3 regions of the Peribacillus sp. FSL H8-0477 genome follow, and region 2 is predicted to be linked to each of the others. Evidence: a T-box and tRNA genes for the amino acid it is inferred to sense, from the RefSeq annotation. Region 2 holds a T-box; the other regions hold tRNA genes.
What was found. A T-box is a leader RNA that pairs with one kind of tRNA and senses whether it is charged. The one in region 2 lies ahead of pheS (phenylalanine--tRNA ligase subunit alpha), so its partner is inferred to be a tRNA-Phe.
Positions count from the first base shown of each region.

Region 1: it has a tRNA-Phe gene. The T-box ahead of pheS (phenylalanine--tRNA ligase subunit alpha) is inferred to sense a tRNA for this amino acid. The anticodon was not compared.
Region 3: it has a tRNA-Phe gene. The T-box ahead of pheS (phenylalanine--tRNA ligase subunit alpha) is inferred to sense a tRNA for this amino acid. The anticodon was not compared.

Region 1 is NZ_JBBODE010000001.1:1,646,865-1,650,109, forward strand. It holds gene MHI18_RS08315 (TraR/DksA C4-type zinc finger protein) at 1-604, shown strand, start outside; tRNA gene MHI18_RS08320 (tRNA-Glu) at 794-865, opposite strand; tRNA gene MHI18_RS08325 (tRNA-Ser) at 869-959, opposite strand; tRNA gene MHI18_RS08330 (tRNA-Asn) at 961-1,035, opposite strand; tRNA gene MHI18_RS08335 (tRNA-Ile) at 1,043-1,119, opposite strand; tRNA gene MHI18_RS08340 (tRNA-Gly) at 1,125-1,198, opposite strand; tRNA gene MHI18_RS08345 (tRNA-His) at 1,208-1,283, opposite strand; tRNA gene MHI18_RS08350 (tRNA-Phe) at 1,296-1,371, opposite strand; tRNA gene MHI18_RS08355 (tRNA-Asp) at 1,402-1,478, opposite strand; tRNA gene MHI18_RS08360 (tRNA-Met) at 1,486-1,559, opposite strand; tRNA gene MHI18_RS08365 (tRNA-Ser) at 1,609-1,701, opposite strand; tRNA gene MHI18_RS08370 (tRNA-Ile) at 1,713-1,789, opposite strand; tRNA gene MHI18_RS08375 (tRNA-Met) at 1,798-1,874, opposite strand; tRNA gene MHI18_RS08380 (tRNA-Ala) at 1,905-1,980, opposite strand; tRNA gene MHI18_RS08385 (tRNA-Pro) at 1,990-2,066, opposite strand; tRNA gene MHI18_RS08390 (tRNA-Arg) at 2,075-2,148, opposite strand; tRNA gene MHI18_RS08395 (tRNA-Leu) at 2,165-2,253, opposite strand; tRNA gene MHI18_RS08400 (tRNA-Gly) at 2,271-2,345, opposite strand; tRNA gene MHI18_RS08405 (tRNA-Leu) at 2,354-2,434, opposite strand; tRNA gene MHI18_RS08410 (tRNA-Lys) at 2,444-2,519, opposite strand; tRNA gene MHI18_RS08415 (tRNA-Thr) at 2,573-2,648, opposite strand; tRNA gene MHI18_RS08420 (tRNA-Val) at 2,665-2,740, opposite strand; rRNA gene rrf (5S ribosomal RNA) at 2,749-2,864, opposite strand; rRNA gene MHI18_RS08430 (23S ribosomal RNA) at 2,979-3,245, opposite strand, start outside.
Region 2 is NZ_JBBODE010000001.1:1,467,287-1,470,531, reverse strand. It holds gene MHI18_RS07475 (general stress protein) at 1-28, shown strand, start outside; gene sspI (small acid-soluble spore protein SspI) at 107-319, opposite strand; gene MHI18_RS07465 (TrmH family RNA methyltransferase) at 435-1,196, shown strand; T-box leader at 1,251-1,489, shown strand; gene pheS (phenylalanine--tRNA ligase subunit alpha) at 1,544-2,587, shown strand; gene pheT (phenylalanine--tRNA ligase subunit beta) at 2,608-3,245, shown strand, end outside.
Region 3 is NZ_JBBODE010000002.1:653,183-656,427, forward strand. It holds rRNA gene MHI18_RS14840 (23S ribosomal RNA) at 1-832, shown strand, start outside; rRNA gene rrf (5S ribosomal RNA) at 954-1,069, shown strand; tRNA gene MHI18_RS14850 (tRNA-Asn) at 1,095-1,169, shown strand; tRNA gene MHI18_RS14855 (tRNA-Ser) at 1,173-1,264, shown strand; tRNA gene MHI18_RS14860 (tRNA-Glu) at 1,274-1,348, shown strand; tRNA gene MHI18_RS14865 (tRNA-Val) at 1,359-1,434, shown strand; tRNA gene MHI18_RS14870 (tRNA-Met) at 1,473-1,546, shown strand; tRNA gene MHI18_RS14875 (tRNA-Asp) at 1,554-1,630, shown strand; tRNA gene MHI18_RS14880 (tRNA-Phe) at 1,641-1,716, shown strand; tRNA gene MHI18_RS14885 (tRNA-Tyr) at 1,759-1,842, shown strand; tRNA gene MHI18_RS14890 (tRNA-Trp) at 1,850-1,923, shown strand; tRNA gene MHI18_RS14895 (tRNA-His) at 1,961-2,036, shown strand; tRNA gene MHI18_RS14900 (tRNA-Gln) at 2,076-2,150, shown strand; tRNA gene MHI18_RS14905 (tRNA-Gly) at 2,154-2,228, shown strand; tRNA gene MHI18_RS14910 (tRNA-Cys) at 2,238-2,311, shown strand; tRNA gene MHI18_RS14915 (tRNA-Leu) at 2,319-2,399, shown strand; gene MHI18_RS14920 (L-lactate permease) at 2,989-3,245, shown strand, end outside.

The sequences.
Region 1 (3,245 bases), 180 kb from region 2:
TAATCATCCAGGTGACTTAGGCACAGAATTATTTGAAAAAGAAAGAGATATGGCGCTTACTACTCATGCTGAATCACAAAGTGAAAAAATAAGTGAAGCCTTAAATGCTATAGAAGACGGCAGCTATGGAAGATGTAAGACTTGTGGAGGAGATATTCCATACGAACGACTAGAAGCTGTACCAACCACTCTCTACTGCGTTGAACATACACCAAAACAACAATCTACAAGAGACAGACCTGTGGAAGAAGAGATATTGATCCCGTCTCAAGGTGATCACTTTGAAAACAGACGATCAAACGAGATTAACGATAAAGAAGATAGCTTTGCTGAAGTCGCCCGATTCGGAACATCTGAAACGCCTTCAGACTTCACCAAAGATACAGCTAATTATGACGACCTATATGAAACAGAAGATGATACCGATGGCTTTCCTGAAAAGTACGAAGGATATCTCGGAAATGATATTGACGGAAAAAACCGCAAAGCCTATCCGACTAGTCATCAAGAACACGAAGAAGAACTATTAGATAAAGAAAATAAGGAATCTAAGTTAGGTGACATTCCCTACAGAGAAAAAGACAGTTATCTAGATAAAAAGTAATAATTAAAATCCCCTGGCTGCACAGGGGATTTTTCTCTTTGGATGGAAGGAAGTTCTAAGATGAATGAGAAAGTTTTTCAAGAGGAGCAAGATACATGTTACATCTAGGTTTTAAATACTCTTTGAAAATAACGCTTACATATTAAACATAAAAAAAAGATGTACACAATGTGTATACATCTTTTAATATGACCCCTACGGGATTCGAACCCGTGTTACCGCCGTGAAAGGGCGGTGTCTTAACCGCTTGACCAAGGGGCCTACTGGCGGAGAAGGAGGGATTTGAACCCTCGCGCCGCTTACGCGACCTACACCCTTAGCAGGGGCGCCTCTTCAGCCTCTTGAGTACTTCCCCGTGGCTCCGCAGGTAGGACTCGAACCTACGACCGTTCGGTTAACAGCCGAATGCTCTACCACTGAGCTACTGCGGAACAATAATGGTGGGCCTAAATGGACTCGAACCATCGACCTCACGCTTATCAGGCGTGCGCTCTAACCAGCTGAGCTATAGGCCCATTATTGGAGCGGGTGAAGGGAATCGAACCCTCATCATCAGCTTGGAAGGCTGAGGTTTTACCACTAAACTACACCCGCAATATTAAATGGGGCGACTGATGGGAATCGAACCCACGAATGCCTGAACCACAATCAGGTGCGTTAACCACTTCGCCACAACCGCCAAAATAAAATATGGTGGCTCAGGACAGAATCGAACTGCCGACACAAGGATTTTCAGTCCTTTGCTCTACCGACTGAGCTACTGAGCCAATATGTAAATAATAATTTTTAAATAATAATGGCGGTCCGGACGGGACTCGAACCCGCGACCTCCTGCGTGACAGGCAGGCATTCTAACCAACTGAACTACCGGACCATTATGATTGCGGGGACAGGATTTGAACCTGCGACCTTCGGGTTATGAGCCCGACGAGCTACCGAACTGCTCCACCCCGCGATAATAATAATTGTACTAATCTAAATGTCACTGTTTTAAAAAATAATAATGGAGGAGGAAGGGGGATTCGAACCCCCGCGGGTTTTGACACCCCTGTCGGTTTTCAAGACCGATCCCTTCAGCCGAACTTGGGTATTCCTCCACAGTTGAAGATGGTGGACCTTGTAGGACTCGAACCTACGACCGGACGGTTATGAGCCGTCTGCTCTAACCAGCTGAGCTAAAGGTCCTCTAATTTTGGTAGCGGCAGAGGGGATCGAACCCCCGACCTCACGGGTATGAACCGTACGCTCTAGCCAGCTGAGCTACGCCGCCCAAATAGAAGATATATGTGTTATAAAAAATTGGTGGAGCCTAGCGGGATCGAACCGCTGACCTCCTGCGTGCAAGGCAGGCGCTCTCCCAGCTGAGCTAAGGCCCCAAAATTTCATGGTCGGGAAGACAGGATTCGAACCTGCGACCCCTTGGTCCCAAACCAAGTGCTCTACCAAGCTGAGCTACTTCCCGATAAAAAGTGCGCCCGGCGGGAGTCGAACCTACAACCTTCTGATTCGTAGTCAGATGCTCTATCCAATTGAGCTACGGGCGCATATTTAATTAAAAGATGGTGCCGAGGACCGGAATCGAACCGGTACGGTAGTCACCTACCGCAGGATTTTAAGTCCTGTGCGTCTGCCAGTTCCGCCACCCCGGCAAGGAACTAATAAGAATTGGAGCGGAAGACGGGGTTCGAACCCGCGACCCCAACCTTGGCAAGGTTGTATTCTACCACTGAACTACTTCCGCATATTAAGTGCGGGTGAAGGGACTTGAACCCCCACGCCTCGCGGCGCCAGATCCTAAATCTGGTGCGTCTGCCATTCCGCCACACCCGCGATAAAAAATGGTGAGCCATGTAGGATTCGAACCTACGACCCTCTGATTAAAAGTCAGATGCTCTACCAACTGAGCTAATGGCTCATAGATGTCTTGCAGCTTAAAATCAATATGATAAGCTTGTACATCCATAAAAATGGTGCCGGCAAGAGGACTTGAACCCCCAACCTACTGATTACAAGTCAGTTGCTCTACCAGTTGAGCTACACCGGCAGGTGTATAATAAAAATGGTGGAGGATGACGGGATCGAACCGCCGACCCTCTGCTTGTAAGGCAGATGCTCTCCCAGCTGAGCTAATCCTCCATATATATGCTTGGCGACGTCCTACTCTCACAGGGGGAGACCCCCAACTACCATCGGCGCTGAAGAGCTTAACTTCCGTGTTCGGAATGGGAACGGGTGTGGCCTCTTCGCTGTCGCCACCAAACATTTTCAATCTGACTTATATTATTATATAGTCTTTTTGAAATTTTGCAAGAACAATTTTACTTATTCTTTCAAAACTAGATAATAAGAAGGTTTTTGCATGTAATTAAAACGAATGGTTAAGTCCTCGATCGATTAGTATTTGTCAGCTCCACGTGTCACCACGCTTCCACCTCAAACCTATCTACCTGATCATCTTTCAGGGATCTTACTAGCTTACGCTATGGGAAATCTCATCTTGAGGGGGGCTTCATGCTTAGATGCTTTCAGCACTTATCCCGTCCGCACGTAGCTACCCAGCTATGCCTTTGGCAAGACAACTGGTACACCAGCGGTGCGTCCATCCCGGTCCTCTCGTACTAAGGACAGCTCCTCTCAAATT
Region 2 (3,245 bases):
AAATCGGATCAACACAGATCATCTGTAATCAAGTAATGGATTAAGCTATCGAGAAAATCTCGGTAGCTTTTTTCGGTCTAGAATGGAAAAACACAATAGCCTAAGGCTATTGTGTTTTTAATCCTGTTTCGAGAAGCTGGAGCATTTCTGCTTTTTCTGATTCACTTGCATTTTGCCAAATGACTTCGAATAAGACGCCAAGACCTGGAAGCATTTTTTCTTCACCGTTCTGTATGGCATCTACAATTGTGTCCTGTAATTGTTCTTGAGTATTCCCTGTAACGTTGTGAATAATGGCATTACGTAAATTCAGGTTCATCATTTATCCTCCTCATTCAGTACTCACATTGATAGCTTGCACAGATCGGTATGCATTATGTATGTAAATTACGTTATAATAGGAAAATCAGTCAGCATAAAAGGAGAGTTCAGCCTTGAACTATATCGAATCAGTTAAAAATACTAAAGTAAAGCAATGGAAGAAGCTATTAACCAAGAAAGAAAGAGATAAATCAGGCCGCTATTTAATTGAAGGATTCCATCTTGTCGAGGAAGCGTTAAAAGAAAAAAATATTGTCCAAGAAGTGATTATTAGCCAAGATACGGAATTACCTGCGGGCTTTACAATAGAAGATACAGAAATTATTTATGTGGCCAAAGAAGTGATGAAAGTAATTTGTGATACAGAAACACCACAAGGAATTGCTGCAGTTTGTGAGCAGAAGACGCAGAATTTAAGTGAGATTAATCCCCAAAGACTTCTTCTGGTTGATGCCGTTCAGGATCCAGGTAATATTGGGACGATGATTCGAACAGCTGATGCTGCAGGAATGGATGCCGTGATTTTAGGCGAAGGTTGTGCAGATGTGTATAACTCGAAGGTCATTCGTTCTACACAAGGTAGTCTATTTCATATGCCGGTCATCAAGGCCAATCTTTCAGAGGTAATTAATTCGCTTATGGAACAGGGAGTACCAGTTTACGGAACTGCGCTTGAAGGAGCTATTCCATTTGAACAAGTTGAAAAAACAGAGAAATTTGCGCTTTTAGTTGGCAATGAGGGGCAGGGAGTGAGTAAGGAGTTACTTGCTAAAACCACTCAGAACCTGTATATACCAATCCACGGCAGAAGTGAATCACTGAACGTGGGGATTGCCGCAGGAATTTTAATGTATTACCTAAGAAAAAATTTATAATCGATTTGCTACCCATCCCGATTTATACTATAATAAAACACAATTGTATAAAGTTTATCGACAGTGACAGAGACCAGTAGCAAAACTCAACCATTCAGGGAAAAAATGCCGAGACTGAGAGCATTTTATGGCGCGCTTTTTGTGAATTCAACTCTCGAGTCGGCATCGGGATGGTCTCTTTATGTGATCGAAAGATGCCCCGGCGAAAAGCCGTTATCTAAATTAAGTGAGCACCCTTGTTGATTTTGGTGCTAATAAGGGTGGTACCGCGATACATAAACCTCGTCCCTTTCTGGGATGGGGTTTTTTTGTGTTCCAAAAATCTTTATTTATGAGGAGGAAACATCATGCAAGAACGTCTGCTTGAACTGCAGCAGGAAGCGCTGCAAAAGGCAACCGAAGCGACTGAACTAAAGGAATTAAATGATATTCGTGTTGCATATTTAGGGAAAAAAGGACCGATTACAGAGGTATTACGAGGCATGGGGAAATTATCTGCGGAGGAACGTCCGAAAATTGGCGCATTGGCTAATGATGTTCGTGCTGCGATTGCTTCAAAAATTGAAGAAAAACAGCATGTGTTTGAAACAGCAGCGGTTAACGCACAGCTTGCTTCTGAGAAAATCGATGTAACCCTTCCAGGACGTCCAGTTAATAAGGGAAACCAACATCCATTAACACGCATTGTTGAAGACATCGAAGACTTGTTCATTGGGATGGGGTATAGCGTTGCGGAAGGTCCTGAGGTGGAAAGTGATTATTATAACTTTGAAGCGTTGAATCTGCCGAAAAGTCATCCAGCACGTGATATGCAGGATTCTTTCTATATTACGGATGAAATTCTTATGCGTACACATACATCTCCTGTTCAAGCACGTACCATGGAGATGCACAAAGGCGCAGGTCCAGTTAAAATTATTTGTCCTGGTAAAGTGTATCGCCGTGATAATGATGATGCAACGCACTCACATCAATTCATGCAAATCGAAGGCCTTGTTATCGATGAAAACATCAGCATGAGCGATTTGAAAGGAACACTTGAAGTATTTGCGAAGAAAGTATTCGGTCAAGACCGGGAAATTCGTCTTCGTCCAAGCTTCTTCCCATTCACTGAACCATCCGTTGAAATCGATATCTCGTGTAAAATTTGCAGCGGCAAAGGCTGCAGTGTTTGTAAGAACACTGGCTGGATCGAAGTACTTGGTGGTGGTATGGTCCATCCAAACGTACTTGAAATGGCTGGTTTCGATTCAAAAAGATATTCTGGATTTGCATTCGGAATCGGTGTAGAACGTATTGCCATGCTTAAATACGGCGTTGATGATATCCGTCATTTCTATACAAATGATCTGCGTTTCTTAAAGCAATTTCACACTCATGAATCAGAATAAATTTTAAAGGAGGACCTATCATGTTTGTATCATATAAATGGCTGCAGGAGTATGTAGATCTTTCAGGCATCAGCGCTGATGAGCTGGCAGAAAAAATTACAAAAAGCGGCATAGAGGTTGAAGGAGTAGAAAAAAAGAGTGAAGGATTAAAAGGCATTGTGATCGGTCATGTTGTAGAACGTGAACCGCATCCAAACGCTGATAAATTAAATGTCTGCCAAGTTGATCTTGGAAATGAAACCGTTCAAATCGTTTGCGGAGCGCCAAACGTTGATAAAGGTCAAAAAGTAGCTGTAGCAACTGTTGGAGCTGTATTACCCGGCAACTTCAAAATTAAAAAAGCGAAGCTTCGGGGTGAAGTATCACACGGGATGATTTGTTCACTGAAAGAGCTTGGTATTGATTCTAAGTTGGTTGCGAAGGAATATGCGACTGGGATTTTTGTTTTTCCAAGCGATGTAGAAGTAGGAACAGACGCTTTACTAGCACTAGGTCTTGACGATGAGATTCTTGAACTAGGCTTAACTCCAAATCGTTCGGATGCGTTAAGTATGCTGGGCGTCGCTTACGAAGTTGGAGCAATTTTGGGACGTGACGTGAAATGGCCGGAAATTTCGACGGAAGAAGCGGCTGAAAAGGCATCTGACTTCATCACTAT
Region 3 (3,245 bases), on a different contig from region 2:
TGGAGCTTTACTGTAACCTGATATTGAATTTTGGTACAGCTTGTACAGGATAGGTAGGAGCCTTTGAAACCGGAGCGCTAGCTTCGGTGGAGGCATTGGTGGGATACTACCCTGGCTGTATTGAAATTCTAACCCGCGCCCCTTATCGGGGTGGGAGACAGTGTCAGGTGGACAGTTTGACTGGGGCGGTCGCCTCCTAAAGAGTAACGGAGGCGCCCAAAGGTTCCCTCAGAATGGTTGGAAATCATTCGTAGAGTGTAAAGGCACAAGGGAGCTTGACTGCGAGACCTACAAGTCGAGCAGGGACGAAAGTCGGGCTTAGTGATCCGGTGGTTCCGCATGGAAGGGCCATCGCTCAACGGATAAAAGCTACCCCGGGGATAACAGGCTTATCTCCCCCAAGAGTCCACATCGACGGGGAGGTTTGGCACCTCGATGTCGGCTCATCGCATCCTGGGGCTGTAGTCGGTCCCAAGGGTTGGGCTGTTCGCCCATTAAAGCGGTACGCGAGCTGGGTTCAGAACGTCGTGAGACAGTTCGGTCCCTATCCGTCGTGGGCGCAGGAAATTTGAGAGGAGCTGTCCTTAGTACGAGAGGACCGGGATGGACGCACCGCTGGTGTACCAGTTGTCTTGCCAAAGGCATAGCTGGGTAGCTACGTGCGGACGGGATAAGTGCTGAAAGCATCTAAGCATGAAGCCCCCCTCAAGATGAGATTTCCCATAGCGTAAGCTAGTAAGATCCCTGAAAGATGATCAGGTAGATAGGTTTGAGGTGGAAGCGTGGTGACACGTGGAGCTGACAAATACTAATCGATCGAGGACTTAACCATTCGTTTTAATTACATGCAAAAAACCTTCTTATTATCTAGTTTTGAAAGAATAAGTAAAATTGTTCTTGAATTTTTAACAAAAAGATATTATAATAATAAATGTCTTTCAAAATGAATAATGTCTGGTAATGATGGCGAAGAGGCCACACCCGTTCCCATTCCGAACACGGAAGTTAAGCTCTTCAGCGCCGATGGTAGTTGGGGGTCTCCCCCTGTGAGAGTAGGACATTGCCAGGCAGATTCATTTAAACCACTATATTATTCCGCAGTAGCTCAGTGGTAGAGCATTCGGCTGTTAACCGAACGGTCGTAGGTTCGAGTCCTACCTGCGGAGCCAAATGGAGAGCTGTCCGAGTGGCCGAAGGAGCACGATTGGAAATCGTGTAGACGGGTAACCCTGTCTCAAGGGTTCAAATCCCTTGCTCTCCGCCATTACTTCACGGCCCCTTGGTCAAGCGGTTAAGACACCGCCCTTTCACGGCGGTAACACGGGTTCGAATCCCGTAGGGGTCACCACATACATATTGGAGGATTAGCTCAGCTGGGAGAGCATCTGCCTTACAAGCAGAGGGTCGGCGGTTCGATCCCGTCATCCTCCACCATATTTTTTAAAAAGTGACGTTAGTAAAATTCCCATTATCGCGGGGTGGAGCAGTTCGGTAGCTCGTCGGGCTCATAACCCGAAGGTCGCAGGTTCAAATCCTGTCCCCGCAATCATAATGGTCCGGTAGTTCAGTTGGTTAGAATGCCTGCCTGTCACGCAGGAGGTCGCGGGTTCGAGTCCCGTCCGGACCGCCATTATTATTATGGCTCAGTAGCTCAGTCGGTAGAGCAAAGGACTGAAAATCCTTGTGTCGGCAGTTCGATTCTGTCCTGAGCCACCATTATAAACTTGATTTCTTAAGTTTACTAGCAGTATTATATATGGAGGGGTAGCGAAGTGGCTAAACGCGGCGGACTGTAAATCCGCTCCTTAGGGTTCGGCAGTTCGAATCTGCCCCCCTCCACCATCTTTACAGGGGCATAGTTTAAAGGTAGAACTGAGGTCTCCAAAACCTCCAGTGTGGGTTCGAGTCCTACTGCCCCTGCCATTTTTAAATTAAATTTAAATACTTTTCTCTTATCATGGCGGTTGTGGCGAAGTGGTTAACGCACCTGATTGTGGTTCAGGCATTCGTGGGTTCGATTCCCATCAGTCGCCCCATTTTTTTTTGAGAAAATATACTTAATATATAGATACTAATGGGCTATAGCCAAGCGGTAAGGCAACGGACTTTGACTCCGTCATGCGTAGGTTCAAATCCTGCTAGCCCAGCCATTAGCGGAAGTAGTTCAGTGGTAGAATACAACCTTGCCAAGGTTGGGGTCGCGGGTTCGAACCCCGTCTTCCGCTCCAATAAATATTGGCGGCATAGCCAAGCGGTAAGGCAGAGGTCTGCAAAACCTTTACCACCGGTTCGATTCCGGTTGCCGCCTCCAATTATTTGCCTGAGTGGTGGAATGGCAGACACGCCGCACTCAAAATGCGGTGCCGTAAGGCGTGCCGGTTCAAGTCCGGCCTCAGGTATTACTAAAAAGACTTCGTATGTCATATACGAAGTCTTTTTTCTGTTTGAATTTTAATGCCATTCATAACGAAATAGGTCTAAACCATTAAAAATAGTCCTAGACGGGAATAAAGCATGTTCAGACGGGATTAGTATTTCCACAGACGGGAATAACTCGTTTGGTGACGGGATTATCGCCATCTCAGACGGGAATAATTCAAAAGCAGCAAGCAAATAGAGAAAACACCCACTCCAAGGCAACGTGTCCACTAAACAGAGATCTCTTCTTTCTAGGCCATTATAAATTTAAAGAATTATTTGATAAAACAAAAAATATATGGAAATCTATTTACAACTTGTATAGAATAGGATAAAAGATTAAAAGTTTTAAGGGTGATAAAGTTAATCTAAGGGGGTGAAGAGAGGCGGGGGCGGGCTTTATAATGAATCAGGGAGAGTCGAGTAAAGCAAATCTTCATTCACAATTGATCGTTGTGTAAAAGCAGGAACAGCCAGGGGTAACTTCAAAAATATTTTGTATTATGATTGTACCTAATTATGTAAGCGTTTACTTGTGACTGTATTCTGTTTTTAAAATGGAGGTATGTTATGACTTTTGTACAAGACGTAACTGCAGTAGGGGGAAGTCTAGGTCTGACTGCGTTAGTTGCTGTTATTCCAATACTATATTTTTTCTGGGCTTTGGCAATTAAAAGAATGAAAGGGTATATAGCAGGTCTGACTACGTTATTGATTGCTTTGATTTTAGCAGTAGCTGCATTTGGAATGCCTGCTCAATTGGCGGTCATGTCAGCTACACATGGTGCAGTATACGGTATAATCCCTATTGGCTGGATTATTATTAG